4 regions of the Variovorax sp. 05T418 genome follow, and region 1 is predicted to be linked to each of the others. Evidence: predicted binding sites of a transcription regulator. Region 1 holds the regulator's gene; each other region holds the start of a gene.
What was found. Region 1 encodes LexA, which represses DNA repair genes until DNA is damaged. Its sites were predicted from a motif close to ACTGTATNNNNATACAGT; they were not measured.

Region 1 (7,159 bases):
CCGATGGCCGCGAGCAGCAGGGCAAAACCGGCCCAGTTCATCCACGCGACCGCGTCGTTGGCAAGCAGCCATCCACCCAGCCCGGCACCCACCGCCTGGCCGACATAGATGCCGGAACTGTTCAGCGCCACCGAGCCCGGCGCGAGCGCGGGGGCCAGGCCGACCAGCCGCGCCTGCTGCGCCGAATTGGTCGCGAAGCAGCCCAGCCCCCAGGGCACGAGCACCGCCGCCAGCCACGGCAGCGTACCGGCCCATGGCCAAAGGAAGAGGCTCAGCGCGATCAGCGAACTCGTCAGCAGCACCATGCGGCCCGCGCCCACGCGGTCGATGAACCGGCTCACGAGCATGTTGCCCGCAAGGCCGAACACGCCGAACAGCGCCCACATCAGGCTCAGCATGGTGGGGTCCGCGCCGAAGTCCCGCTTCAGGATCGGCCCGAAATAGCTGAACAGCACGAACTGGCCAGCCCCCTGCAGCGCTGTGACCGAGACGATGCCCATCAGCACCGGGCTGCGCAGCACGCGCGCCCAGGCGGCCGCCGTCAGCGCCGCGGGGCGGATGCCCTGCGGCAGGGTCAGCCAGATCGATGCCGCACTGGCGATGCTCAGCAGCGCGATCGCTCCGAAAGCCATGCGCCAGCCGAGATGGCCGCCCACCAGCGCACCGATGGGCAGCCCGAGCACCGAGGCCAGCGACCAGCCCAGGAAGACGAAAGTCACGGCGCGGCCGCGATGCTCCGGCGGCACCAGCATGCCGGCGCAGGCCGCAGCCTGGGGCGTGAAGATGGCGGGCGCCACCACCGTGAGCATGCGCACCGGCAGCAGGGCACCGAAGCTCGGCATCAGCGCCGCAATGGCATGCCCGGCCGCGTACCAGAGCAGGGTGAGGGCGAGCAGCTGGCGGCGGTCCCAGCCTGCGACAGCTGCCGCCAGCAGCGGCGCGCCCAGGCACATCACGACCGCGGCCACCGTGATCAGCTGGCCCGCAGTCGCCACAGAGACAGACAGCGACGCGCTGATTTCATTGAGCGTGCCGGGCACCACCATCACGCCCGTGCCGATCACGAAATTGCCGGCCAGCAAGGCCCACAGTGCGCCCCGGGGCGCGGCCCGGCGGCTCATGGATTCACCGGCGAACCTGCAGCGCGCCGGGGTTCACGATGTTGGTGGGGTTGCCCTTGATGAAGCTCACGACATTGTCGAAAGCCTGGCCGAAATAGCTTTCGTAGCTGTCCTGCTCGACATAGCCGATGTGCGGCGTGCAGATGCAGTTCTCCAGCCGCAGCAGCGCATGGCCCTGCAGCGGCGGCTCGCTCTCGAACACGTCGACCGCCGCCAGTCCGGGCCGGCCGCGGTTGAGCGCAGCAAGCAGCGCATCGGCCTCGACCAGTTCGGCGCGCGAGGTGTTGACGAAGAGCGCGGTCGGCTTCATGCGCGAAAGATCCTCGAGCTTGACCAGACCGGTGGTTTCCTCGTTGAGCCGCAGATGCACCGACAGCACGTCGGCCGCGGCGAAGAACTCGTGGCGGTTCTGCGCCACCTGGAAGCCGTCGGAGCGTGCCTTGGCACAGCTTGCCTCGCGCCCCCAGATCACCACCTGCATGCCGAAGGCCTGTCCGTAGCGCGCCACCAGCTGGCCGATGCGGCCGTAGCCCCAGATGCAGAGCGTCTTGCCCTTGAGCACCGAGCCCAGCCCGAAATTGGGCGGCATGGAGGCCGACTTGAGCCCCGATTGCTGCCAGGCCCCGTGCTTGAGGTTGCTGATGTACTGCGGCAGGCGGCGCATGGCCGCCATGATCAGTGCCCAGGTCAGCTCGGCAGGCGCCTGCGGCGAGCCGGTGCCCTCGGCCACCGCCACGCCGCGCTCCGTGCAGGCCGTGACATCGATATGGCCGCCCACGCGCCCGGTCTGCGAAATGAGCTTGAGCTTGGGGAGCTTTTCGATCAGCTGGCGAGAGATGTGGGTGCGCTCGCGGATCAGCACGATCACGTCGGCATCCTTCAGCCGCACCGAGAGCTGCCCGATGCCCTTGACCGTGTTGGTGTAGACCTTGGCTGCATACGCGTCCAGCTTGGCGGCGCAGCGCAGCTTGCGCACGGCGTCCTGGTAATCGTCGAGGATCACAATGTTCATGGCGTGCCATTGTGCCTCGCAGCATTGGCATGGCGCGCGTGTGAACGTTTGGATACCCACCCCGGGTAGCGGTCACCGGGGGTGCACGGGTTCAGTGCAGCTGGGTGGAGCGGGGCGAGGGGCTGATGGCTTCCATCGCCTCGAGTGCCGCCAGCCGGTCGAGCTCGGCGCAGACATCGGCCATGCGGCCCGAGATCACCATGCGGTTGGTGCTGCGTTTGTCGCCTTGGCGGCCGTCGACCACCCGGATGACGCGCAGCGGCCGCACGGGCGCCGGCGCTGCGCTGGGCGCTGCCGCCTGCGCGCGGGCCGTGCAGGCCGGCCGGACCGCGACGTAGCGCAACCCGGCGGATGTGCCGGCGGCGTCGCGACGGGCCGGGCGGCGCGCTGGCAGCAGCCGGCTTGCAAGCGATTGCAGCGGCATCCACAAATCAGCGATGGCGAGGAGGGCGATTCCCATGTGAACTCCAAAAAAGTCTGAGGTTGAACACAGGCAGGATTTCTTTGAATGGACGCAACAGGGTGATGGCGACAAAGCGCCATACGCCCGCCACCTGTTGCGGCCGGATGGGGTGCAGGCCGCGCGGCCTACATCAGCATGGTGTTGCGGATGAGGCCCACCGCCAGGCCTTCGATCTCGAAGGGCTCGCCGGGCTGGACCACGATGGTCGGGTAGTCGGGGTTTTCAGCGTGCAGCTCGATGACCTGCTTGTTGCGCTTGAGGCGCTTGACCGTGACCTCGTCGCCCAGGCGTGCCACCACGATCTGGCCGTTGCGCGCCTCCTTGGTGGCCTGGACCGCGAGCAGGTCGCCGTCCATGATGCCGGCATCGCGCATGGACATGCCGCGCACCTTGAGCAGGTAGTCGGGCTGGCGCTGGAACAGCGTGTTCTCGACGTAGTAGGTCTGGTCGACGTGCTCTTGCGCGAGGATTGGCGAGCCCGCCGCCACACGGCCGATGAGGGGCAGCGCGAGCTGCGACATGCCGGGCAGCGAGAGGGAGAACTGGCCGCCTTCGCGGTGGCGCGACTCGTTGAGCGAACGCAGCGCGTCGCCCTTGAGCCGGATGCCGCGCGAAGTGCCGCTCACGAGTTCGATCACGCCCTTGCGGGCCAGGGCCTGCAGGTGCTCCTCGGCGGCATTGGCCGACTTGAAACCCAGCTCATTGGCGATTTCGGCCCGCGTAGGCGGCGCGCCGGTACGGGCGATGGCGCTCTGGATCAAGTCCAGGATCTGCTGCTGGCGGGCGGTAAGCTTCACGGCGAACTGCATATGTGGTTCCTTGCGGCACTGGCTGAATATCCAGTACCTGTATTTTTAACCAGTTTTTAAAAGTTGGCAACCCATGGTTAATTCCCTTTCCTCCGGCCTGCGGCGCATCGTGGTCCTGGGCACCGGCGGCACCATCGCAGGCCGGGCCGCGAGCGGTGCCGACAACATCGGCTACACCGCCGGAGAAGTGGGTGTGGCGGACCTGCTCGGCGGCATCGATGCGCCCGCAGGGCTGGCGCTCGTGGCGGAGCAGGTGGCGCAGCTCGACAGCAAGGACATGGCTTTCGACGTCTGGCTGCAGCTCGCCAGGCGCTGCGCCTCCTGGCTGGCCGAGGCCGACGTGGCGGGCGTGGTGATCACGCACGGCACCGACACCATCGAGGAAACGGCTTTCTTCCTCCAGGCGGTGCTTGCGGCCGGCAAGCCCGTGGTGCTGACCTGCGCCATGCGCCCGGCCAGTTCGCTTTCGCCCGACGGTCCGCAGAACCTGCGCGATGCCATCGCCGTGGCGGCCACGCCGGCGGCGCACGGCGTGACGGTGGTCTGCGCGGGTGCCATCCACGGCGCGCTCGATGTGCAGAAGGTGCACACCTACCGCCCCGACGCGTTTTCATCGGGCGATGCCGGGCCGGTCGGCTATGTGGAAGAGGGGGCAGTGCGGCGCCTGCGCGACTGGCCGCAGCCGATGGGCGCGGTCCCGAAAATTCCTGAGCCAAAGGCAGGCGCGGCGGTGCGCTGGCCCCGGGTCGAGATCGTCACCAGCCATGCGGGTGCAAGCGGCGCGCTCGTCGACCTGCTGCTGCAGGAGCGGGCATCGGGCGTTGCCGAGCCGGTTCGCGGGCTGGTCGTGGCCGCGACCGGCAATGGCACGGTGCACCATGCGCTGGAGGCTGCGGCGCTGCGGGCTCAGGATGCCGGCGTGGCGGTGCTGCGTGCCACCCGCTGCGCAAACGGACGCATCCTGCCGAAGTCCGGCGATCCGCTGCGGGACGCCGGTGCGCTCACGCCCGTCAAGGCGCGCATCGCGCTGATGCTGGAACTGATGGAAACGGTGGCCGCCTGAACGGCGGCCGCGCGCAGCCGACGAGATTCAGCTGCTGAGGGCCGCGAGTGCGCGCTGCTTGATCTCTTCGACGCTGCCCACGCCCTGGATGGCGCGGTACTTCGGCGCCGAGGCCGGATCGGCCTTGGCCCAGGCCGAGTAGTAGTCGACCAGCGGACGCGTCTGCTGGCTGTAGACCTCGAGCCGCTTGCGCACGGTTTCTTCCTCGTCGTCCTTGCGCTGGATCAGGTCTTCGCCCGTGATGTCGTCCTTGCCTTCGACCTTGGGCGGATTGAACTTGACGTGGTAGGTACGGCCCGACGCAGGATGCGAGCGGCGGCCGCTCATGCGTTCGATGATGTCGCTGAACGGCACGTCGATTTCGAGCACGTAGTCGAGCTTGACGCCGGCCGCCTTCATGGCGTCGGCCTGCGGAATGGTGCGCGGGAAGCCGTCGAACAGGAAACCGCCGGCGCAATCGGGCTGCGCGATGCGTTCCTTCACAAGGTTGATGATCAGGTCGTCGCTCACGAGCCCGCCGGACTCCATGACGGCCTTGGCCTGCTGCCCGAGCGGGGTGCCGGCCTTGACGGCGGCGCGCAGCATGTCGCCGGTCGAAATCTGAGGAATGCCGTATTTCTGGCAGATGAAGGCTGCTTGCGTGCCTTTGCCCGCCCCGGGCGCGCCCAGCAAAATTAGTCTCATGGTGTCCTCGGAGGGTTCTTCGATCTTGTGTCGCGCCCAGCGTCAGCCCGGGAGCGGGGCAAGGCGGAATTGCGTCGAGGATAGCATGCGACAGCGTGAAGAATTTCCGCTGCCGCCCTCGCAGCAGCGCACTTTTTCAGCGCGCCGGATCGGCGGCGAAGACCGCGCGCACGCGCTCGAGGTCTGCGGGAGTATCGACGCCAGGCCCCGGCGCGACATGGCTGACGTGCACCGCGATGCGATGCCCGTGCCACAGCGCGCGCAGTTGTTCGAGCGCTTCGGTGGCCTCGACGGGTGCGGGTGCCAGCGAAGGAAAGCTGCGCACGAAGCCGGCGCGGTAGCCATAGATGCCGATGTGCCGCAGCGGCGCCGGTGCGGGCAGCACGGAAGGCGGCGCACCGTTGGCGGAACCGTCGCGCCACCACGGAATGGGCGCGCGGCTGAAGTACAGCGCATTGCCCTGCGCATCGAGCACCGCCTTCACCACGTTCGGGTTCAGGAAGTCGTCGAGCGAGTCGATCTCGTGGGCCGCGGTGCTCATGGCGGCTTCCGGGTGGGCGGCCAGCGCGGAGGCCACGGCGTCGATGAGCGCAGGGTCGATCAGCGGCTCGTCGCCCTGGACATTGACGATGATGTCGCTGCCGTCCAGCCCCAGTTGCTCGCAGGCTTCGGCCAGGCGGTCGGAGCCGCTCGGGTGGTCCTGGCGGGTCAGGATGGCTTCCACGCCATGCCTTGCGCAGGCCTCGACGATGGCCGCGTCGTCGCCCGCCACCACCACGCGCGCGGCGCCGGATTGGCTGGCACGCCGGGCCACGCGCACCACCATGGGCAGGCCGGCAATGTCGGCCAGCGGCTTGTTGGGCAGCCGCGTCGAAGCCAGCCGGGCCGGCACCAGGACGGTGAAGCTCACAGCCCCAGCTCTTCGTCGGACAGGGTGCGGGCCTCGTTCTCGAGCAGCACGGGGATGCCGTCGCGCACCGGATAGGCCAGGCGTGCGCTGCGCGAGCAGAGCTCCTGCTTCTCCGGGTTCCAGGTCAGCGGGCCCTTGGTGACGGGGCAGACGAGCAGTTCAAGCAGCTTGGTATCCATCGAGCGATGATAGCTTTGCGTCGAGCGCCGCGAAGAATTCCGGCGAGGGTGCGAAGTCCAGCGGCACCGCCAGCGCGTCGGGGGCCCTGGGCCACAGCTTGACGGCATCTTTTTCGGTGCAGACGAGGCGCTGCCCGGTGCCGGCGGGGCGCTGCCAGCCTTCGAAATCGTAGTGGTCCGGCAGGGCGATCGTCTCGGCAAGCGTCAGCCCGCGTGCCCGCAGCATGCCGAAGAACGCTTCGGGCCGCGCAATGGCCGCCAGCGCGATCAGCGGTTCGCCGGCGAGAGCGTCGAGTGGCGTGCGTCTGCCGTCGCTCGCCACGGCGTCGCGCGCGAGCGAACGGGTGGCGGTGTAGCCGCCCTTGAAGGCGGGACGTTCCCCGCTGTGGAGCACCAGGTCGCACGGGCGCGGCCAGCGCTCGCGCAGCGGACCCGCGGGCAGCCGCCAGCCGTTGCCCACGCCGCGGTCGTCGAACACGCAGATCTCGATGTCGCGCGCCAGCGCCAGGTGCTGCAGCCCGTCGTCGCTCACGATGACCTGCGTGGCCGGGTGCCGGGCGAGCAGGGCGCGCGCGGCCTCGATGCGGCGCCGCGCCACGAACACCGGTACGCCGGTGGCGCGGCGAATCAGCAGCGGTTCATCGCCGACATCATGGGCGTTGCTCTCGGCGAGCACTTCGCGGCAGTCGCCGGTGCGGCGGCCGTAGCCGCGCGACACCACGCCAACCTGTAGCCCGCGGGCCTGCAGGTGCCGCACGACCGCCATCACGACCGGCGTCTTGCCCGCGCCGCCGGCAACCACGTTGCCAACCACGATCACCGGCACCGGGACGCGTTCGGTCGTGCGCCATCCCATCCGGTAGAGCCAGCGCCGCAGCCCGAAAAGCGCCGCGTAGAGCAGCGACAGGGGCCACAGCA
Region 2 (7,159 bases), on a different contig from region 1:
GTTCCACTGTGTTGTAGTGAAAAAAGCGCCCGCAATCCAGATTGCGGGCGCTTTTTCTTTTTGCGTGGTTGCGCGGAGAACTGCCGGGGGCTTGTTTAGAGCTGGGCCTTGAGCAGTTTTGCCAGTTCCGAGAAGTTGCGCGTCACGGTGAAGCCGCACTCTTCCATGATGGCGAGCTTGGCATCGGCCGTGTCGGCACCGCCCGAGATCAGCGCGCCGGCGTGGCCCATGCGCTTGCCGGGAGGGGCGGTGACGCCGGCGATGAAACCGACCACCGGCTTCTTCATGTGTTCCTTGCACCAGCGGGCCGCGTCGGCTTCGTCGGGGCCGCCGATTTCGCCGATCATGATGACGGCGTCGGTGTCGGGATCGTCGTTGAAGGCCTTCATCACATCGATGTGCTTGAGGCCGTTGATCGGGTCGCCGCCGATGCCGACTGCCGACGATTGGCCAAGGCCGATTTCGGTCAGCTGCGCCACGGCTTCATACGTGAGCGTGCCCGAGCGCGAGACCACGCCGATGCGGCCCTTGCGGTGGATGTGGCCGGGCATGATGCCGATCTTGATTTCGTCGGGCGTGATGAGGCCGGGGCAGTTGGGGCCCAGCAGCAGGGTCTTCTTGCCGCCGGCCGCTTCCTTGGCCTTCATCTTGTTGCGCACTTCGAGCATGTCGCGAACCGGAATGCCTTCGGTGATGCAGATCGCCAGGTCCAGGTCGGCCTCGACGGCTTCCCAGATGGCGGCGGCCGCGCCGGCCGGCGGCACGTAGATCACCGACACGGTGGCGCCGGTTTGCGAAGCGGCTTCCTTCACCGAACCGAAGATCGGGATGTTGAAGATCGACTCGCCGGCCTTCTTGGGGTTCACGCCCGCGACGAAGCAGTTCTTGCCGTTCGCGTATTCCTGGCACTTCTCGGTGTGGAACTGGCCGGTCTTGCCGGTGATGCCTTGCGTGATGACTTTGGTGTCTTTGTTGATGTAGATCGACATGACTTGTTCCTTAGGCCTTCTTGACTGCTGCGACGACCTTCTGGGCCGCTTCCGCCATGGTGTCGGCGCTGATGATCGGCAGGCCCGAATCGGCCAGCAGCTTCTTGCCTTCGACTTCGTTGGTGCCCTTCATGCGCACGACCAGCGGCACTTGCAGGTTCACGGCCTTGCAGGCTGCGATCACGCCGGTGGCAATGGTGTCGCACTTCATGATGCCGCCGAAGATGTTGACGAGGATGGCTTCCACGTTCTTGTTCTTCAGCATGATCTTGAAGGCTTCGGTGACCTTCTCGGGGGTGGCGCCGCCGCCCACGTCCAGGAAGTTGGCCGGCTCGCCGCCGAACAGCTTGATGGTGTCCATGGTGGCCATGGCCAGGCCGGCACCGTTCACCAGGCAGCCGATGTTGCCGTCCAGGCTGATGTAGGCGAGGTCGAACTTGGAGGCTTCGACTTCGGCCGCGTCTTCTTCGTCGAGGTCGCGCAGGGCCACGATTTCGGGGTGGCGGAACAGCGCGTTGCTGTCGAAGTTGAACTTGGCGTCCAGCGCCATGACCTTGCCCTTGCTGTCACGGTTGAGCGGGTTGATCTCGACCAGCGAGGCGTCCGTCTCCATGTAGCAGGTGTAGAGCTTCTTGAGGATGTCGACCGTTTGCGCGGTGGAATCGGCCGGCATGCCGATGCCGTCGGCGATCTGCTTGGCCTGCTCGTCGGTCAGGCCCTTTTCGGGGTCCGCGAACACGGTGATGATCTTCTCGGGCGAGGAGTGGGCCACTTCCTCGATGTCCATGCCGCCTTCGCTCGAGGCGATGAACGCGACCTTCTGCGTCGCGCGGTCGGTCACGGCCGAGACGTAGTATTCCTTGTTGATGTCGGCGCCATCTTCGATGTAGAGGCGGCGCACCTTCTGGCCTTCGGGGCCGGTCTGGTGGGTCTTGAGCTGCATGCCGAGGATCTCGCCGGCGAGCTTCTTGACGTCTTCGATCGACTTGGCGACCTTGACGCCGCCGCCCTTGCCGCGGCCACCCGCGTGGATCTGGGCCTTGACGACCCACACCGGGCCTCCAAGTTTCTGGGCGGCCTCGACCGCCTCCTGAACCGTATAGGCCGGAATGCCGCGCGGCACCGGCACGCCGAACTTGGCAAGGATTTCCTTGCCTTGGTACTCGTGAATCTTCATGAGGGATGTCTCTCGGAAGGAGGAGGTTGAGAACGGGGGATCTGGGGTCTGAGGCGTCTTTGGCTCTGTTGCTCGCGGGCGACGGCAGCCTGACGGCTGGGGGCGGCGAACAACCGCGGACTGTATCATGGTGCGGCGCACCAATACTCGACGTGGCCTTGCGGTCAATACGTACTTTCTTCTAGCCCCTCTACGCATACTCCGATATGGCCAAGGTTTTCATCGACGGCGAAGCCGGCACCACCGGCTTGCAAATCCGCGAGCGGCTCCAGACGATGCCGCAGATCGAACTCGTGAGCATTGCGCCCGAGCTGCGAAAAGACGTGGCCGCCAAGCGCGAGCTGATGGCCGGCGTCGACCTGGTGGTGCTGTGCCTGCACGACGATGCGGCGCGCGAATCGGTCGCGCTGATCGACCAGCTGCCCGGCAAGAAGCCCAAGATCATCGACGCCTCCACCGCGCACCGCGTGGCGCCCGGCTGGGTGTTCGGCTTTCCCGAACTGGCGGCCGGCCACTGGCAGGCCGTGGCCGCGGCCGACCGCGTGGGCAACCCGGGCTGCTATGCCACGGGCGCCATCGCCATGGTGCGGCCGCTGGTCGACGCCGGCCTGCTGCCGGCCGACTTTCCGATCTCGCTGCCTTCGGTGAGCGGCTATTCGGGCGGCGGGCGGGCCATGATCGAAGACTATGAGAACGGCAAGGCGCCGCTTTTCGAGACCTACGCGCTCGGCCTCAAGCACAAGCACATTCCCGAGATCATGAAGTACACCGGCCTTACCCGCCGGCCGGTCTTCATTCCTTCGGTGGGCAATTTCAAGCAGGGCATGCTGGTGCAGCTGCCGCTGCACCTCGATCTGCTGCCCGGCAAGCCGAAGGCCGGCGACCTGCAAGAGGCCCTGGCCGCGCACTACGCCAAGAGCAACACGCCCGAGCAGTTCGTGAAGGTGCTGCCGCCCACCGATGACGGCAAGCTCGACGCGCTGGCGCTCAACGACACCAACCAGCTAGAGATCCGCGTGTTCCCGAACGAGGACCATCGCCACGCCGTGGTGATTGCGCGCCTGGACAACCTGGGCAAGGGCGCGAGCGGCGCCGCGGTGCAGAACCTGAAGCTGATGCTGGCGCTCTGAGCGCCCGCGGCTGAGCCTTTCCTGGCAGGCCGGGGCCGCGCGCCCGGCCGTCAGTCTTCGTCGAAATCGCTCCGCAGCACCTTGGCCACCACCGCGCCCGAAAAGCCGCGCGCCAGCAGGAAGCGCGTTTGCTTGGCGCGCTCCTTCGCATCGGCGGGCGGTGCGTCGAAGCGGCGGCGCCACAGGGCCGTGGCGCGCTCCACCTCGGTGTCCTGCAGGCTGGCCACGGCCTGTGCAATGGCCTCGGGCGCAATGCCCTTGGCCTGCAGCTCCTGCCGCACCCGCAGCGCGCCCGAGCGGGCGGCGCGCTGGTTCAGCACCGAGGCCACCACGCGCGGCTCGCTGATGAAGTCCTTGGCGGCCAATTCGTCGAGCGCGCGGGCCAGTTCGCCGGGTGTTTCTTCGTGCCTGGCCAGCTTGCGCTCCAGTTCCGCGCGCGAATGCTCGCGCTGGCTCAGGAGCCGCAGCGCGCGGCCTTTGAGGGAAGGGGCGCCGAAAGCCATGCGCTGCCTGCGCGCGTGCTCGCCGGCTTACTCGCCCTTGTCGGCTTTGTCGGCCTTGGGCGCCTTGGCGGGCTTCTCGGCCTTTTCGGGGGCGGGAGCGTTGGCATCGGCCGCCAGCAGCGGAATGCCCAGCGATTCGCGCACCTTGTTCTCGATCTCGCGCGACAGCTCGGGGTTCTCGCGCAGGAACTCGCGGGCGTTGTCGCGGCCCTGGCCGATCTTTTCGCCGTTGTAGGCGTACCAGGCGCCCGACTTGTCGAGGATCTTGGCGTTCACGCCCATGTCGATGATCTCGCCTTCGCGGCTGATGCCTTCGCCGAACAGGATGTCGAACTCGGCCGTCTTGAACGGGGGCGACACCTTGTTCTTCACCACCTTGACCTTGGTTTCGTTGCCGATGGCCTCGTCGCCCTTCTTGATGGTGCCGATGCGGCGGATGTCCAGCCGCACCGAGGCGTAGAACTTCAGCGCATTGCCGCCGGTGGTGGTTTCGGGCGAGCCGAACATCACGCCGATCTTCATGCGGATCTGGTTGATGAAGATGACCATGCAGTTGGTCTTCTTGATGGTGGCGGTGAGCTTGCGCAGCGCCTGGCTCATCAGGCGGGCCTGCAGGCCGGGCAGCGAGTCGCCCATTTCGCCTTCGATTTCGGCCTTGGGCGTGAGCGCGGCGACCGAGTCGACCACGATCAGGTCGACGGCGCCCGAGCGCACCAGCGAATCGACGATTTCGAGGGCCTGCTCGCCGGTGTCGGGCTGGCTGATGAGCAGGTCGGACAGGTTCACGCCGAGCTTCTGGGCGTACTGCACGTCGAGCGCGTGTTCGGCGTCGACGAAGGCGCAGGTGCCGGCCTGCTTCTGCATCTGGGCGATGACCTGCAGCGTGAGCGTGGTCTTGCCCGAGGATTCCGGGCCGTAGATTTCGATGACGCGGCCGCGCGGCAGGCCGCCGACGCCCAGCGCGATGTCCAGGCCGAGCGAGCCGGTGGAGACCACCTGGACGTCTTCGAGCGCCTCGCCTTCGCCGAGCCGCATGATCGTGCCCTTGCCGAACTGCTTTTCGATCTGGGCCAGCGCGGCCTGCAGGGCCTTGGCCTTTTCGCTGCCTGCGACCGAGATGCTGGTGCCCTTGACGAGTGCGTCCATGAAGAAATCTCCTTGAAAATCAACGGTTTGTGTGTGGAGGCGGTCCATCTGCTTTTAATCACAGGCTGGATGCTTGAACAGTAGTGTAGAGGCTGATTGATTTGAGTAAATCCATTTTTTGGTCAGTTTGCTTTACCATCTAGCCGATGGCCGAATCCGCTTTTCCGACCGACCCGGACGCCTGGCGGCAGACCCACCTGGGCCGCCTGCTGGGCCATGCAATGCGCCGCTTCGACGAGCGCGTGCTCGAACTCATGGCGCATGACGTGAACGTGCCGCTGGCGCTGTCGAACCTTGCGGCGCGCGCGCAGGTGAGCGCGGCGCACATCCACATCACGCGGCACCTGGCGCGCGAGGGCTCGCGCCTGACCGAGCTCGCGCAGCGCGCCGGCATGACCAAGCAGGCGATGGGCGCGCTGGTGGACCAATGCGAGGCCTGGGGCCTGGTCACGCGCGGGCCCGATCCGCTCGATGCGCGGGCGCGGCGCGTGCTCTTCACCACCGACGGCCTGGCCTGGCTCGACGCCTTCCGCGGCGCCGTGACACAGGCCGAGCGCGAGTTCCGCGCGAGCGTGGGCAACGACATTGCCACCGTGGTAACCATCGGACTCGAGGCCTACACGGCGGGCTAGACTCGGCAAAAGAGACATGTGTGAACGCGGCGCCAGTGCGGCGCCCGAACCGGCCGGAGGTGGCTCATGCGGATTCTGATTGCCGAAGACGACCAGGTGCTGGCCGATGCCCTGCTGCGCAGCCTGCGCACCTCGGGCGCGGCGGTCGACCACGTGGCGAACGGATCGCAGGCCGACACCGCGCTCATGACGCACAGCGAGTTCGACCTGCTGATCCTCGACCTGGGGCTGCCCAACCTGCACGGCATCGAGATCCTGAAGCGGCTGCGCGCACGCGGCTCGCAGCTGCCGGTGCTGGTGCTCACCGCGGCCGACAGCGTGGAGGAGCGCGTCAAGGGCCTGGACCACGGCGCCGACGACTACATGGCCAAGCCCTTCAGCCTGCAGGAGCTCGAGGCGCGCGTGCGGGCGCTCACGCGGCGCGGCATGGGCGCCACCAGCAACACGATCCGCCACGGCCCGCTGGTGTACGACCAGGCCGGCCGGGTGGCCACCATCGACGGCAAGATGGTCGAGCTCTCGGCGCGCGAACTGGGCCTGCTGGAGGTGCTGCTGCAGCGCGCCGGCCGCCTGGTCAGCAAGGACCAGCTGGTGGAGCGCCTGTGCGAATGGGGCGAGGAAGTGAGCCTGAACGCGATCGAGGTCTACATCCACCGGCTGCGCAAGAAGATCGAGAAAGGCCCGGTGCGCATTGCAACGGTTCGAGGCCTCGGCTACTGCCTCGAGAAGATTCCTTGACGCGCCGCCACGCGTAGTGCCCGAAGACCCCCGGGGGCAACTGCCTTGAAACTCTTCCAGCGCGCGCAGCGCTCCCTGTTCGGCGAGATCCTCGACTGGATGCTCACGCCGCTCCTGCTGCTGGTGCCGGTGAGCATCGGCGTGACCTGGCTGGTGGCGCAGGGCATTGCCAATGCGCCCTTCGACCGCGCGCTCGAATACAACGTGCAGACGCTGGCGCGGCTGGTCACGGTGCAGCAGGGGCAGACGCAGTTCGTGCTGCCGCAGCCGGCGCGCGAGATCCTGCGGGCCGACGGCGCCGACCGCGTCTATTACCAGGTGCTCGACAGCCACGGCGCGCTGCTCAGCGGCGAGCCCGACGTGCCGCATCCCAATTCCGACGAGCCCCCGGTTCCCGGCGTGGTCACGCTCCGCAACGGCGAGATGCGCGGCAAGTCGGTGCGCGTGGCCTCGCTCTGGCTCGCGGGCCCCGACAGCGACGCGGAGCCGGCGCTGCTGCAGGTGGCCGAGACGCGCGAGAAGCAGTCGGTGCTGGCCACCGAGATCATCAAGGGCGTGCTGCTGCCGCAGTTCGCGATCCTGCCGCTGGCCGTGCTGCTGATCTGGCTGGCGCTGGTGCGCGGCATCAAGCCGCTGTCGGTGGTGGAGGCGCGCATCCGCGAGCGCCGCCCGGGCGACCTGAGCCCGCTGGACGAGTCGTCGGTGCCGCTCGAAGTGGTGCCGCTGGTGTCGTCGGTCAACGAGCTGCTCGACAAGCTCAACGATTCGATCCACACGCAAAAGCGCTTCCTGGCCGATGCGGCGCACCAGCTCAAGACGCCGCTCGCGGGCCTGCGCATGCAGG
Region 3 (7,159 bases), on a different contig from region 1:
AGTGATGAAGCCGATCTTCGAGAGCATCGCGGCCAAGGTCGACGGCGAGCCCTGCGTGATCCACATCGGCCCCGGCGGCGCGGGCCACTACGTGAAGATGGTGCACAACGGCATCGAGTACGGCGACATGCAGCTGATCTGCGAGGCCTACAGCCTGTTCAAGGCGGCCGGCTTCAGCACCGACGAGATGGCCGCGGTCTTCAACGAATGGAACGAGGGCGAGCTGCAGAGTTACCTGATCCAGATCACCGCCAAGGCGCTCGAGCAGAAGGACCCGGAAACCGGCCAGCCGATCGTCGAACTCATTCTCGACAAGGCCGGCCAGAAGGGCACGGGGCAGTGGACGCTGGTCAACGCGGCCGAGAACGCGGTGGTCATCAGCACCATCAACGCCGCCGTGGAGGCGCGCGTGCTGTCGTCGCAGAAGACAGCGCGCGTGGCGGCCAGCAAGCTGCTGCAGGGGCCGAAGGCCGAACTCTCGCTCGGCAAGAAGGCGCTGGTGGCCAAGGTGCACGATGCGCTCTATGCCTCGAAGGTGGTCAGCTACACGCAGGGCTTCGACCTGATCCAGACCATGGGCGAGAAGAAGGCGTGGAAGCTCGACCTCGGCGGCATCGCGGCCATCTGGCGCGGCGGCTGCATCATCCGCGCGCGCTTCCTGAACCGCATCACCGACGCCTACCGCGCCGACCCGTCACTGGGCAACCTGATGCTCGACCCCTTCTTCAAGGACCTGCTCAACCGCACGCAGCAGAACTGGCGCGAGGTGGTGGCGCTGGCGGTGGGCAACGGCATTCCGGTGCCGGCGTTCAGCGCCTCGCTCGCCTACTACGACAGCTACCGCACCGAGCGGCTGCCCGCGAACCTGCTGCAGGCGCAGCGGGACTTCTTCGGGGCCCACACCTATGAGCGCGTGGACAAGCCGGCCGGCGAGTTCTTCCACACCAACTGGCCGGAAGTCATCGGCTGACCCCCTTGCAAATCAGACCGCCGGCAACCAGGCCTTCACTTGCCCGACCGGTGCCCCCAGCGGCTCGGTCGCGCAGCGCGGCGCCGAGGCTCGATTTGCTGCAGCCCGAAACACCCATCGCGACCAGCGACGGCCCGTTCATACATACCCTTCCTGGTGAAACCGCGGGGGTATTTCTCCGCGCATCGGCGGGACTTGAATCCGCCTTCCGTCGGGACAGGCGCCACCGCCGCGGCCCATCCTAGAACAGGCTGCCCTGCCCCGCTGCGCCAGGCGGCCGGAACGCGCCGAGGTCGAGCGCAATGCGCTCGCGGTTGAAGCCGATGCGGTTCGCCGCCTTCTCGAAGCGCTGGCGGATCAGGTCGGCCCACAACCCGGAGCCCTTCATGCGGGTGGCGAAGTCGGCGTCGTAGTCCTTGCCGCCGCGCATCTCGTGGATGCGCGCCATGATGCGGTCCGCGCGCTGCGGGTAGTGCAGCTCGAGCCATTGCTTGAAGAGCGGCGCCACCTCCCAGGGCAGCCGGATCACCGTGTAGAAGGCGTTGCGCGCACCGGCGCCCCAGGCGGCTTCGAGCACCTGTTCCATGTCTTCGTTGACGAAGGGAATCTGCGGCGCCACGCTCACACCCACCGGCACGCCCGCCTCGGCCAGGGTGCGTATGGTGCGCAGCCGCCGGTGCGGCGCGGCGGCGCGCGGCTCCAGCTTGCGGGCCAGCTCGCCGTCGAGCGTGGTCACGGTGATGTACACCGCGGCCAGGTGCTCGGCGGCCATGGGCGCGATCAGGTCGAGGTCGCGCTCCACCGCGCTCGACTTGGTAACCAGCGCAAACGGATGCCGCGTTTCCTTTAGCAGCTCGATCACCGAACGGGTGAGCCGCAGTTCGCGTTCGATGGGCTGGTAGCAATCGGTGGCGGTGCCGATCGCGATGTGGCTGGGCCGGTAGCTCCTGCGGCCGAGTTCGGCACGCAGCACCTCGACGATGTTGCGCTTGGCGATGAGTTTGGTCTCGAAGTCGAGCCCCGGCGAGAGGTTGAGGTAGCTGTGCGTGGGCCGCGCAAAGCAGTAGATGCAGCCGTGCTCGCAGCCGCGGTAGGGGTTGAGCGAACGGTCGAAGGAAATATCGGGCGAGTCGTTTTCGTTGAGCACCGACTTCACGTCCTCGAAGCGCACTTCGGTGGCGAGCGGCGGCAGGTCGTCGGCTTCGGCCGCGCCTTCTTCGAGCGTGCCCCAGCCGTCGTCGAAGGCATTGCGCTCGTCGCGCGAAAAGCGGTGCGCGAGGTGCGTGGCCGCGCCGCGGCCCTTGATGGCATGGATGGGAATCCGGGCGGCCGGCATGGCAGGTCCTTTCTCTCGAGTACTGTATGTTTACACAGTATTCCAAAGCTTTTCCGCAGGCAAGCTGATTTTTAGTTTCTCTCTTGACAGAAATTTCTAAAATCCTAGACTCCGAGGCATGGAACTCACCGACATCCAACGCAAGTTCGTTCTCCACTGGGGAGAAATGGGCTCCATGTGGGGCGTCAACCGCACGGTCTCGCAGATCCATGCGCTGCTGTTCGCACACGGCAAGCCCATGCATGCGGAAGAGCTCTCCGACACGCTGGGCGTGGCCCGCTCCAACGTGAGCAACAGCCTGAAGGAACTGCAGGCCTGGAACCTCGTGCGCGTGACGCACATCCTGGGCGACCGGCGCGACTATTTCGAAACCAGCGTCGACGTCTGGGAACTGTTCCGCACCGTGGTGCGCGAGCGCAAGGAGCGCGAGTTCGACCCGACCATCCGCGTGCTGCGCGAGATCGTCTCCAGCCCCGACTTCCAGAAGGAGCCCGCCGATGCGCAGGACCGCATCCGCTCCACCATGGACCTCATGAGCAAGCTCGCCACCTGGGCCGACGAGATGCTGCGGCTCTCGCCCGGCACGCTCGACAAGGTGCTGACGCTCGGGGCCAGCGTGCAGAAATTCGTTCGCGGCGATGCGGCGCCGGCGGCCACGCCCGCGGCTCCCAAGAAGGATGGCGACGACCCCGATGCCCACCATGCCAGCCTGCCGATGATCTGAGCCGCTCTTTTTTTGCCTCATCATTTCTGTTTTGACAGAAACAACGAAAACAAACTCATGCGCGCCATCGCCACCTACCCGCTGACCGTCTACTTCGATGCCACCTGCGTCCTGTGCACGGCAGAAATGAACGCAATGAAGGCGCGCGATGCCTCGGCCCGCCTGAACCTCGTCGACTGCTCACCCGCCGGCTTCGACGCGGGCCCCGCCCCGCGCGAGGCGCTGATGACCGCCATCCACGCCGTCGACGCCGCAGGGCAGCTGTTCGTGGGCGTTCCCGCCATCCGCGCCTGCCGCGATGCCGTCGGGCTGCCAAGCGGCAGCCTGCTGCTCGACCTGCCGCTCATCGCGCCGCTGGCCGACCGCGCCTATGCGGTGCTCGCGCGCAACCGCTACCGGCTGCCGCGCTGGCTGGTGGCCCTGCTCGCGGGCAAGGCCCCGCGCTCATCCCGCACCTGCGCCGGCGGCAATTGCCGGATCTGAAAAAAAAAGGAGCTCTCGTGACCAAGGTCTTCCAGCCCGATTTCCGTCCTGCCGCCGCGCGCACCGCGCCTCCGGCATCCGCGGCACCCGAGGCCTCCATCACCAAGGCCGACACGCAGGACTATTTCACCGAGGTGGCCGACGACTACCGCGCATGGAGTCCCAGCTACAACATGCACTTCGGCTTCTGGCGGCTCGGGCTGAATCCACTGCGGCGCGAAGGCATGCTGGTGGAAATGAACCGCGCCGTCGGCCGCGCGCTCAAGCTCGACCAGCCCCAGCCGGCGCACAAAAGCACGCAGCGCCGCTGCGTGGTCGACCTTGGCTGCGGCGCCGGCGCCACCGCGCGCACGCTGGTGGGCGACGACCCGTCGCTCTTTGCCGTCACGGTCACCAACGTGGCGGTGCAGAACCGCATCGCGCTGCGGCTCGATGCCGGCGCCGGCGTGGCCGACCGCGTGGCGCACATCGAGGCCGACTACACGCGCACCGGCCTGCCCACCGCACAGGCCGACGGCGCCTGGGCCGTGGAAAGCGCCTGCTACGCGAGCGGCACGGCCAAGGCCGATTTCGTGTGCGAGGCGGCCCGCCTGCTGAAGCCCGGCGCACGGCTCGCGGTGATCGACGGCTTCCTGCTGCGCGAGAAGCCCGGCCGCAGCGCCGGCTGGCTGCACCGCCTGTGGGCCGACAGCTGGGCCGTGCCCACGCTGGCGGTGCGGGACGATTTCGTCGCCGCGTTGCGCGACAACGGCTTCGACGACATCGAGGTGCGGTCGCTGCGCTGGCGCGTGGCGCCCAGTGCGCTGCACATCCCGGTGCTGGCCACGCGCTTCGCGCTGGCCGAACTCTGGAAGGCGCGCGGCCGGCTCAGCCCCTGGCGCCGCAAGCACATCGTGGCCAGCTACTGCGCGCTGGTGCTGGGCCTTTTCTGGCGCGATTTCGACTACTGCATGGTGACCGCCCGGCGCAGCGACTGAAAACCAACACATGACGAGGAGAAGAGATCGAGATGAGCACCGAACCCGATGACACCCAACGGCCTGGCCCGGCCGTGCCGGCGCCCGCCGCCGCGCCCGCGATGAGCGGCATCTCCATTCGCCACATGCCCTTCGCCTGGTTCTGGCCTGCGCTGGCCGGTGCCCTGGTGGCATTGCTGCTGCGCATCGCATTCAGCGGTGGACCGGGCCAGCGCTTCTCGGCGATGCTCGGCTCGTTCATCTACCTCGCGCCTGCCGTGTGCGGCGCGGTCACGGTCTACATGGCCGAGCGCATCGGACGGCGCAGCTGGGGCTACTACCTCTGGATGCCCTGGATCTCCACGGCCCTGTTCCTGGCCGGCACATTGGCCATCTTCATCGAAGGCCTCGTCTGTGCGGTCGTGATCATTCCGCTTTTCGCGTTCATGGGCAGCCTCGGCGGCCTCGCGATGGGCATCGTCTGCCGCATCACGAACTGGCCCCGGCCTGCGCTCTACAGCTTCGCCTTGCTGCCGCTGGTCTTCGGCGCCGTCGAGGCACAGTGGCCCAACCCCGAGCAGGTCTCGGGCACCTCGCGCACCCTCTTCATTGCCGCGCCCGCCGAACGCGTGTGGCATGAACTCAACAATGCGCAGGGCATCCGCCCGAGCGAAGTCGGCGATGCCTGGGCCTACCGCATCGGCGTGCCGATGCCGGTGGCGGGCGTGACCCAAGACACGCCCGAAGGCCGCGTGCGCAAGGTGCAGTGGCAAAAGGATGTGCACTTCGACGAAATCATCACCGAGTGGCAGCCGCTGCAGCGCGTGAAGTGGCGCTACCGCTTCTCGCCCGATTCCTTTCCCGCCGGCGCGCTGGACGACCACGTGGTGATCGGCGGCCACTATTTCGACCTGCGCGACTCGGCCTACACGCTGACGCCGCGCGAGGGCGGCACGGAGCTTCGCATCGATGTGTCCTGGCGCGTGAGCACGCGCTTCAACTGGTACGCCGACCGCGTGGCGCAGTTCCTCCTGGGCGACTTCTCCGAGCACATCCTGCGCTTCTACAAGGCGCGCAGCGAAGCGGCCGAAGCGGCCGCCGCCTGAACGGGCCACAATGACCGGACCATGCCGCGCCGCCCCGAAAACCTCTATCCGCAATACCACGCCCACGTCTACTTCGACCCCGCCACGGTGGCCGAGGCCCGGCAGCTGTGCGAACAGGCGGGCCGCGAACTGATGGTGGTGGTCGGCCGCGTGCACGAACGCCTGGTGGGGCCCCACACGCGCTGGAGCTGCCAGCTGGCGTTCGATGCGGCGGAGTTCGACCAGGTGATCGAATGGCTCGAGGCGCACCGCAACGGCCTCGACATCTTCGTGCACGGCGTCACGGGCGACGACTTTGCCGACCACACGGCGCATGCGATGTGGCTCGGCGAAGAGAACCCGCTCGACCTGCGGATGTTCCGGCGCTAGCTAGCCCGCCTGTTCTTCTTCGCTCGCGGGTTGCGGCGTGTGGTGCTCCGCCGCGCTGCCGTGCACCTTGAAGAATTTCGCGCCCTCCACCTTCTGGCCGATCGCGCGTTCGTAGGCCGCGCGCACGTGCTCGGGCTGCCCGGCCTGGCCGAAGAAGTCCTTCAGGTAGGGCCCCAGCAGCGGATGGGCGGCAAGCTCCGCGCGCGGCAGGCCATGGAGCATCTCGTCGCGGCAGGCCGAAGGCAATGGCACGTTGCGGTTCATCGTGGTGTCGCGGATCAGGCCCTTGGGCTCGTGCGCCGGATCGGCCTGCATCGCCTCCAGTTCCTCGAAGAAGCGGCGGCGCATCATCACGATGCCCTTGTCGCTCTGGCCGAGCTTTTCGCGGGTGCGATCGGTGACCGTGCCCTGCCCCACCCAGACCACGAAGTCCTGGTTGGCCACGTGGCTCGTGATCCAGCGGCCGGTGGCCGGATCCTTGATCGGGCCGTACCACGACGGAATGCGCTCCTGCACGTAGGGCTCCTGCTCGGTCGGCACGCGGCTCAGCACCCACAGCACGCTCAGGGTGTTGTGGTCGTCGATGGGCACGCGCCATTCGAAGTGGTGGCCAAGGAAGAAGCCGTTGGGCCACAGCGTGACGCGGCCGGTGGTCCACATCACGTTGTCCTCGCTCTCGCCGCCGCGCAACCGCCGGTAGACGAAGCCGTGCTCGAACTCATCGAACGCGAGCTTCAGGTGGGTTGGCACATAGGGGCCTTCGTCGCCCTGCAGGCGCGTGGTCCAGTTGTTGTGCGTCCACTCGAAATGCACGGGGTCGATGGAATTTTCCTGGCACTGGAACCAGTTGCAGGGGATCTCTGCGAACACGGCCTGCGCGAAACCGTTCCTGAAGTTGAACAGCTCCCAGTCGGGCAGCAGCGGTGCGGGCTGCGGCCCCATGTAGGCCCAGAGCAGCCCGGCCTTTTCCTGCACCGGGTAGGCCTTGATCTTCGTGTTCCTGCGCATGCGCGCGTCCGGGTCCAGCGTTTCCTCGAAGGGCTGGTGCACGCACTGGCCGCTCTGGTCGTACTGCCAGCCGTGGTAGCTGCAGCGCAAGCCGCATTGCTCGACAAAGCCGTAGGACATGTCGGCATTGCGATGCGGGCAGCGGCGGTCCACGAGCCCGTAGTTGCCGCCCAGGTCCTTGTAGAGCACCAGGTCCTCGCCCAGGAT
Region 4 (7,159 bases), on a different contig from region 1:
GTGGGAATGCCCGGCGCATTGGCGGCACCGGCCTGGTAGGCGTTGGCCGTGACCGCACCGCCCGGCACCGCATAGCGGTTCTCGCGCGAGAGCTGCGACAGGTCGGGCGGGACTTCGAGCGTGGGGGCCTTGCCGGCGCTCTTGTAGTCGATCTTGTCGCTCTCGAGAACGGAGCAGGCGGCGAGGCTGACAACGAGGGTGGCCAGCAGTGCAGCTCGCGAAATGTGCGAAAGGTTCTTCAACGTCGTCTTCCTTGTTGGAATGGGTTCGGTCAATCTGTGGGCCGCTTTGCCCGCACTCTCTGAGCACGGTTCAGGCAAAAGGTTGCGTAACCTCGATGCGGCAGGGGAAAGCGATGGGAGGTGTCGGGAAGAAAAGCGGGGAGGATCAGCCCTTGAGCAGGCCGGTGGCGCGCAAGGCAGCCTCGACCACGGGCCGGTTCGTTTCCGCCAGCTCGGTGAGCGGCAGCCGCAATGCGCCGCCGCACAGCCCGAGTCTGGACATGGCCCACTTCAGCGGGATCGGGTTGGGCTCCACGAACAGGTGGCGGTGCAGCGGCATCAGCTCGAACTGGATCTGCATCGCGCGGCGTACATCGCCTGCGATGGCCGCAACGCACAGCTCGTGCATCTTGCGCGGCGCGATGTTGGCCGTGACGCTGATGTTGCCCTGGCCGCCGCAGAGCATGAGGGCGACTGCAGTGGGGTCGTCGCCCGAATAGACGGCAAAGTTCTTGGGCAGGTCGCGGATGAGCCATTGCGCGCGCTCGATGTTGCCGGTGGCTTCCTTGATGCCGATGATGCCCGGCACCTGCGCGAGGCGCAGCACGGTGTCGTGCGCCATATCGGCCACGGTGCGGCCCGGCACGTTGTACAGCACGGTGGGCAGGTCGCCCACGGCTTCGGCGATGGCCTTGAAGTGCTGGTACTGGCCTTCCTGCGTCGGCTTGTTGTAGTAGGGCACGACCTGCAGCTGCGAATCGGCGCCCACGCCCTTGGCGAACTTGGCGAGCTCGATGGCTTCCTTGGTCGAGTTGGCGCCGCAGCCGGCCATCACGGGCACGCGGCCCTTGGCCTGCTCGACCGCCACGCGGATGATCTCGCAATGCTCTTCCACGTCGACCGTGGGCGATTCGCCGGTGGTGCCGACCACGCCGAGGCAATCGGTGCCTTCGTCGATGTGCCAGTCGATCAGCCGGCGAAGGGCGGGGTAGTCGACACTGCCGTCGTCGTGCATCGGCGTGGCGAGAGCGACGATGCTGCCTGTCAGTTGCTCCAAGGGGAATCTCTCTGTCGGGTGGACGAAAGCGCCGATTCTACTGACTCCGGCATTCCCGGAAACGGCCGCCCCGGCGGGCTCAGTTTCCCTGCAGCAGATGGCGCGGGGGCTGGCCGGCGTCGGCATTGCCGGCGCGGATGGCCGCGATGCGCTGCACGAAGCGCGCCGGTTCGGCAACAAAGCCGTCCTCGTAGGCCACCACGCGCAAATCCTTGCATGCGGCCAGCAGTTCGCCGGGCTGCAGCAGGAAGTCGGGGCGCGAGGGCTTGCCGACCGTCTCGTTGCCGGCCGCGAAGGTTTCGTAAAGCAGCACGCCGCCGGGGGCGACCGCGGCCACGATGTCCGCCATGCGCGGGCGCCACAGGTAGTTGGTGACGACCACCGCGCCGAAGGCCTGGCCCGCGAACGGCCAGGGGCCGGCCTCGATGTCGGCGGTCAGCACATGGCCGAAGGCGCCCGCGGCCTCGGCAGCCTCGGCCGAGCGGTCCACGCCTGTCGCCGCATGCCCGCGCGCCGCGAACCATTGCATGTGCCGTCCATGGCCGCAAGCCACGTCGAGCACGGTGGCGCCAGGGGCGAGCAGGTGCGACCACCGCACGATCCATTCCGACGGCGCGGTTCCGCCATGCGAAGGCGCTACATCTTTCATAGCAATCATCAGAAGCAGGACCAGACCTGGTCGACCAGCGTGACCAGGAAATCCGGGTGCACGTAGAGCACAAAGACGCCGCCCAGCGCCGCCAGCGCGGCGGCCAGCCAGCCGGCGTGCACGAGGCGGTGGCGCATCTGCGGAGTCATGGGGCCATTGTCCACGGCCAGGGTCAGCCGGGCATGGCGGCCGGCCGGCCGCCGCGCGCGATGGCGCTTTCCTTCACCGGCAGGTTGATCAGCGCCGCGAACACGCCCAGCGCGATCGCGATGTACCAGACGATGTCGTAGCTGCCCGTGGTGTCGTACAGGTAGCCGCCCAGCCAGACGCCGATGAACGAGCCGACCTGGTGGCTCAGGAACACGAAGCCGCTGAGCATCGACAGGTGCGCCACGCCGAAGATGCCCGCGATGATCGCGTTGGTCGCGGGCACCGTCGACAGCCAGAGGAAGCCCATGGCCGCCGAGAACACGTACACGCTGAGCGGCGAAATGGGCGCCAGGAGGAACAGCGCGATCGAGACCGCCCGTGCAAAGTAGATGGCCGCGAGGATCTTGCGCTTGGCCAGCTTCTGGCCCAGCAGCCCGACCGTGTAGGTGCCGAACACGTTGAAGAGCCCGATCAGCGCCAGCGCGTAGCCCGCCACCTCGGCCGGCAGGCGCTGGTCGCGCAGGTAGGTCGGCATGTGGATGCCGATGAAGGCGAGCTGGAAGCCGCAGACGAAATACCCCGCCATCAGCAGCCCGAAGCTCGGATAGCGGAAGGCCTCGCCCACCGCCTGCAGCACCGATTGGTCGCGGTGCCCCGCGAGCGCGCCGCGCTGCGGTTCGCGCAGGCCGAAGGCCAGCGGCATGATCACCAGCGCCAGCATCGCCACCGCCGCGAGCGCGCTCTGCCAGCCCAGCTGCCTGATCAAGAGCCCCTCGATCGGCGCCAGCAGGAACTGCCCGAAGGAGCCGGCCGCCGCCGCCACGCCCATGGCCCAGGAGCGCCTCTCGGCCGGGATCTGGCGTCCGATCACGCCGTAGACGACCGCATAGGTGGTGCCGGCCTGCGCCGCGCCGATCAGCACGCCGGCGCTCAGCGTGAACAGCAGCGGCGTGGGCGAATACGCCATGCCCAGCAGGCCCAGCGCATAGAAGGCCGTGCCGGCGATCAGCACCCGGAAGGCGCCGAAGCGATCCGCCACCATGCCCGCGAACACGCCGAAGATGCCCCACGACAGGTTCTGCACGGCCAGCGCGAACGAGAAGGTCTGGCGGCTCCAGTCCTGCGCCTGCGTGATCGGCTGCAGCCAGAGGCCGAAGCCGTGGCGGATGCCCATGGAGAGCGTGACGATCATGGCGCCGCAGATCAGCACCTGCTTGATCGAGAGAGTGGGAGAAGAGGCTTGCATGGCGTCGAATGTAGCGACTGGCCACTTTGGCAGGTGCGCTGGCGGCCAAGGCCATTGATGATTTGTGGCGCGGGCTTTGATGCGCGGCACGCATCAAAGCCCGCGCCCTGCCGTGAACGCGCCGCGTGCCTGTATGGGTATCCAGTTGTTTGGCGGCGACTGACTACAATCCGCCCCCATGGCGACTCCCCCCAAGACTCCCCCCAGTTCATCGTCCGCGTCCTCCGGGTACTCGGAAGGCTCCATCCGCGTGCTCAAGGGCCTGGAGCCCGTGAAGCAGCGCCCGGGCATGTACACCCGGACCGACAACCCGCTGCACGTCATCCAGGAAGTGCTCGACAACGCCGCTGACGAGGCGCTGGCGGGCCATGGCAAGAAGATCAAGGTCACGCTGCATGCCGACAACTCGGTCAGCGTCGAGGACGACGGCCGCGGCATTCCCTTCGGCCTGCATCCTGAAGAAAAAGCCCCCGTGGTCGAACTGGTCTACACCCGGCTGCACGCCGGCGGCAAGTTCGACAAGGGCTCGGGCGGCGCCTACAGCTTCTCGGGCGGTTTGCACGGCGTGGGCGTGTCGGTGACCAATGCGCTGTCCAAGCGGCTCGAAGTCACGACCCACCGCGAAGGCTCGGTCGCCAGGCTGGCCTTCAGCGGCGGCGACGTGATCGAGCCGCTGCAGGTGCGCAAGCTCGAAGCCGGCGAGCGCAAGCAGGGCACCACCGTGCGCGCCTGGCCCGACGCCAAGTATTTCGAGACCGCCGCGCTGCCGATGGCCGAGCTCACCCACCTCTTGCGCAGCAAGGCCGTGCTGATGCCGGGCGTGAGCGTCACGCTCACGGTCGAGAAGACCAAGGAAACCCAGCAGTGGCTCTACAAGGGCGGCCTGAGCGACTACCTGATGCAGACGCTCAACGGCGACCCCGTGATCCCGCTGTTCGAAGGCAGCGGCCACGCCGACAAGAACGCCGACAACTTCGCCGAGGGCGAGGGCGCCGACTGGTGCGTGGCCTTCACCGAAGATGGCCAGCCGGTGCGCGAGAGCTACGTCAACCTGATTCCCACCAGCGCCGGCGGCACGCACGAGAGCGGCCTGCGCGACGGCCTGTTCACCGCGGTGAAGGGCTTCATCGAGCTGCACTCGCTGCTGCCCAAGGGCGTGAAGCTGCTGCCCGAGGACGTGTTCGCACGCGCCTCGTACGTGCTGAGCGCCAAGGTGCTCGACCCCCAGTTCCAGGGCCAGATCAAGGAACGCCTCAATTCGCGCGATGCCGTGCGCCTGGTGTCGAGCTTCGTGCGCCCGGCGCTCGAGCTCTGGCTCAACCAGCACGTCGACTATGGCCGCAGGCTCGCCGAACTCGCCATCAAGGCCGCGCAGACGCGCCAGCGCGCCGGCCAGAAGGTCGAGAAGCGCAAGGGCTCCGGCGTGGCCGTGCTGCCCGGCAAGCTGACCGATTGCGAGAGCAAGGACATCAGCCACAACGAAGTCTTCCTGGTCGAGGGCGACTCCGCCGGCGGCAGCGCCAAGATGGGCCGCGACAAGGAAAGCCAGGCCATCCTGCCGCTGCGCGGCAAGGTGCTCAACACCTGGGAAGTGGAGCGCGACCGGCTGTTCGCCAACACCGAAATCCACGACATCTCGGTGGCCGTGGGCGTCGATCCGCACGGCCCCACCGATTCGCCCGACATGAGCGGCCTGCGCTACGGCAAGATCTGCATCCTCTCGGATGCCGACGTGGACGGCTCGCACATCCAGGTGCTGCTGCTCACGCTGTTCTTCCGCCACTTTCCGAAACTCATCGAAGCCGGCCACGTGTATGTCGCAAAGCCGCCGCTGTTCCGCGTCGATGCGCCTGCGCGCGGCAAGAAGCCGGCCTCCAAGGTCTATGCGCTCGACGAGGGCGAACTCACGGCCACGCTCGACAAATTGCGTAAAGATGGCGTGCGCGAAGGCGCCTGGAGCATCAGCCGCTTCAAGGGCCTGGGCGAAATGAGCGCGGAACAATTGTGGGAAACCACGCTCAATCCCGATACCCGGCGCCTGATGAAGGTGCAATTGGGGCGCTTCGACTTCAGCTCCACCCAGGGCGAGATCACCAAGCTCATGGGCAAGGGCGAGGCAGCCGCCCGGCGCGAACTGATGGAACTGCGCGCCGACGATGTCGACATCGATGTTTGACTACCCTCGTGAAAATTCCAGATTTCATGCGTCCGTTGCTCCTGGCCCTGCTGCTGTGCGCGCAGCAGGGGCTCGCGCACGCCGCTGACGTCTACGGCTACATCGACAGCAAGGGCGTGGCGCACTTCGCGTCGGAAAAGATCGACGAGCGCTACCAGGTCTTCTTTCGCCGCGGCCAGAGCTTCGACACCGCGCAGGGCCTGGCGCCGTTCGCGCGCGGCGGGCGCAAGCTCGATGGAAAGGTGCCGCAGGCCTCGCAAACCCTGCTGGCGCTGTTCGAGGCCTCGCCAAGCTACAAGACCGCCAAGGCCGCGCTGCGCGATGCGTCGAACAAGCATTCGATCGACTACGAACTGCTGCAGGCGCTGATCGCCACCGAATCGGGCTTCGATGCCCAGGCCGTTTCGCCTAAGGGTGCGATGGGGCTCATGCAGCTCATGCCGGCCACCGCGCAGCGCTATGGTGTCGCAGCCGACAAGCGCAGCACCATCGAGAAGAAGCTGTTCGACCCGCGCATCAACATTGCCGCGGGCTCGCGCTACCTGCGCGACCTGATCGCGATGTTTCCGGGCCAGATCGAGCTGGCCCTTGCTGCCTACAACGCGGGCGAAGGCGCGGTGCAGCGCGCGGGCAACAAGATCCCAAACTACAAGGAAACGCAGAACTACGTGCAGACCGTGCTGCAGCTCTACGCCTACCTCAAGCCATCGGCGGCGGGATCATCGGCCATGGCAAGCGGCGGCGGCGCGCGCGGCGGCAAGGCGCCGGGGCGCATCCGCATGGAACTCACGGTGCCCAAGGGCGGCGCCCTGGGCCGCGGCAACATGCCGCCCGACTCGCCGGGCGCCATGCCGGCCATGCCCGATGCGCCCGAGCCATCGGCGGTGCCGGACAGCGGCTCGGACGCGCCGGTGTCCTGATGGCCTGCCCCGTCTTTCTCCGCCGATGAAGGAGCCCTTCTTCATGCACCGCCGAAGCTTCGTTCTCGCGACCGCCGCCTGCGCGGTGGCCGGCGCCGCGCGCGCGCAGCACGCGGCCACGCACGACACGCTGCCGCCGGCGCCTTCGTCGAAGGAGCCCTATGCGCGGCTGCAAGGCGGCGTTCCGCACCACATGACGCCCGAGCAGGAAGCCCAGCGCGTCACCGACAGCCCCGCACCGGCCGGTCCCGCGGGACGCTGGGAGCAGCGCGCGGCCTTGCCCATTCCGCGCAGCGAGATGGCCTGGGCCGCCGCGGCGCAAGGGCGCATGCACGTGGTCGGCGGCTATGGCGAGGGCGCGGTCAACCGCGACTACCACCACATCTACGACCCCAAGGCCGACCGCTGGCTCGACGGCGCACCGCTGCCGCGCGGCGCCAACCACGTGGCGGTGGCGGCCGACGGCGACCGGATCTACGCCCTGGGCGGCTTCGTCGAGCAGAACCGCCGCTCCGACACCAATGCCTACGTCTACGAGATCGCAGCCAACCGCTGGAGCGCCATCGCGCCGCTGCCGCGACCGCGCGGCGCTGCGGCCGCGGTGATGCAGGGCGGCGTGCTGCACCTGATCGGCGGCGCCTCCGAGCCTGCGGCCGAACGCGCGAGCGTGGGCTGGCACGAAGTCTACGACCCCAAGGCGGACCGCTGGTCCTCCGCCAAGCCGCTGCCCGGTGCGCGCG

Region 2: a site for LexA is predicted at 5,010-5,027, ahead of recA (recombinase RecA). Genes of this name have one in related genera too.
Region 3: a site for LexA is predicted at 2,328-2,345, ahead of AC1DMS_RS09785 (PA0069 family radical SAM protein). Genes of this name have one in related genera too.
Region 4: a site for LexA is predicted at 3,452-3,469, ahead of AC1DMS_RS24425 (DNA topoisomerase IV subunit B). Genes of this name have one in related genera too.

The regions. Positions count from the first base shown of each region.
Region 1 is NZ_JBFTLJ010000026.1:43,676-50,834, forward strand. It holds gene AC1DMS_RS30505 (MFS transporter) at 1-1,121, opposite strand, end outside; gene AC1DMS_RS30510 (D-2-hydroxyacid dehydrogenase family protein) at 1,126-2,133, opposite strand; gene AC1DMS_RS30515 (hypothetical protein) at 2,225-2,593, opposite strand; gene lexA (transcriptional repressor LexA) at 2,722-3,405, opposite strand; gene AC1DMS_RS30525 (asparaginase) at 3,479-4,468, shown strand; gene adk (adenylate kinase) at 4,496-5,152, opposite strand; gene kdsB (3-deoxy-manno-octulosonate cytidylyltransferase) at 5,289-6,062, opposite strand; gene AC1DMS_RS30540 (Trm112 family protein) at 6,059-6,241, opposite strand; gene lpxK (tetraacyldisaccharide 4'-kinase) at 6,222-7,159, opposite strand, start outside.
Region 2 is NZ_JBFTLJ010000008.1:74,120-81,278, reverse strand. It holds gene sucD (succinate--CoA ligase subunit alpha) at 96-989, opposite strand; gene sucC (ADP-forming succinate--CoA ligase subunit beta) at 1,000-2,166, opposite strand; gene argC (N-acetyl-gamma-glutamyl-phosphate reductase) at 2,373-3,296, shown strand; gene recX (recombination regulator RecX) at 3,347-3,799, opposite strand; gene recA (recombinase RecA) at 3,827-4,945, opposite strand; gene AC1DMS_RS17490 (MarR family winged helix-turn-helix transcriptional regulator) at 5,092-5,577, shown strand; gene AC1DMS_RS17485 (response regulator) at 5,644-6,315, shown strand; gene AC1DMS_RS17480 (sensor histidine kinase) at 6,361-7,159, shown strand, end outside.
Region 3 is NZ_JBFTLJ010000004.1:268,125-275,283, forward strand. It holds gene gnd (decarboxylating NADP(+)-dependent phosphogluconate dehydrogenase) at 1-970, shown strand, start outside; gene AC1DMS_RS09785 (PA0069 family radical SAM protein) at 1,212-2,306, opposite strand; gene AC1DMS_RS09790 (GbsR/MarR family transcriptional regulator) at 2,425-3,030, shown strand; gene AC1DMS_RS09795 (thiol-disulfide oxidoreductase DCC family protein) at 3,088-3,513, shown strand; gene AC1DMS_RS09800 (SAM-dependent methyltransferase) at 3,531-4,490, shown strand; gene AC1DMS_RS09805 (SRPBCC domain-containing protein) at 4,523-5,575, shown strand; gene AC1DMS_RS09810 (DOPA 4,5-dioxygenase family protein) at 5,597-5,944, shown strand; gene AC1DMS_RS09815 (aromatic ring-hydroxylating oxygenase subunit alpha) at 5,945-7,159, opposite strand, start outside.
Region 4 is NZ_JBFTLJ010000014.1:63,805-70,963, reverse strand. It holds gene bamC (outer membrane protein assembly factor BamC) at 1-242, opposite strand, end outside; gene dapA (4-hydroxy-tetrahydrodipicolinate synthase) at 388-1,314, opposite strand; gene AC1DMS_RS24440 (class I SAM-dependent methyltransferase) at 1,358-1,927, opposite strand; gene AC1DMS_RS24435 (hypothetical protein) at 1,936-2,076, opposite strand; gene AC1DMS_RS24430 (MFS transporter) at 2,100-3,323, opposite strand; gene AC1DMS_RS24425 (DNA topoisomerase IV subunit B) at 3,502-5,499, shown strand; gene AC1DMS_RS24420 (lytic transglycosylase domain-containing protein) at 5,526-6,419, shown strand; gene AC1DMS_RS24415 (Kelch repeat-containing protein) at 6,463-7,159, shown strand, end outside.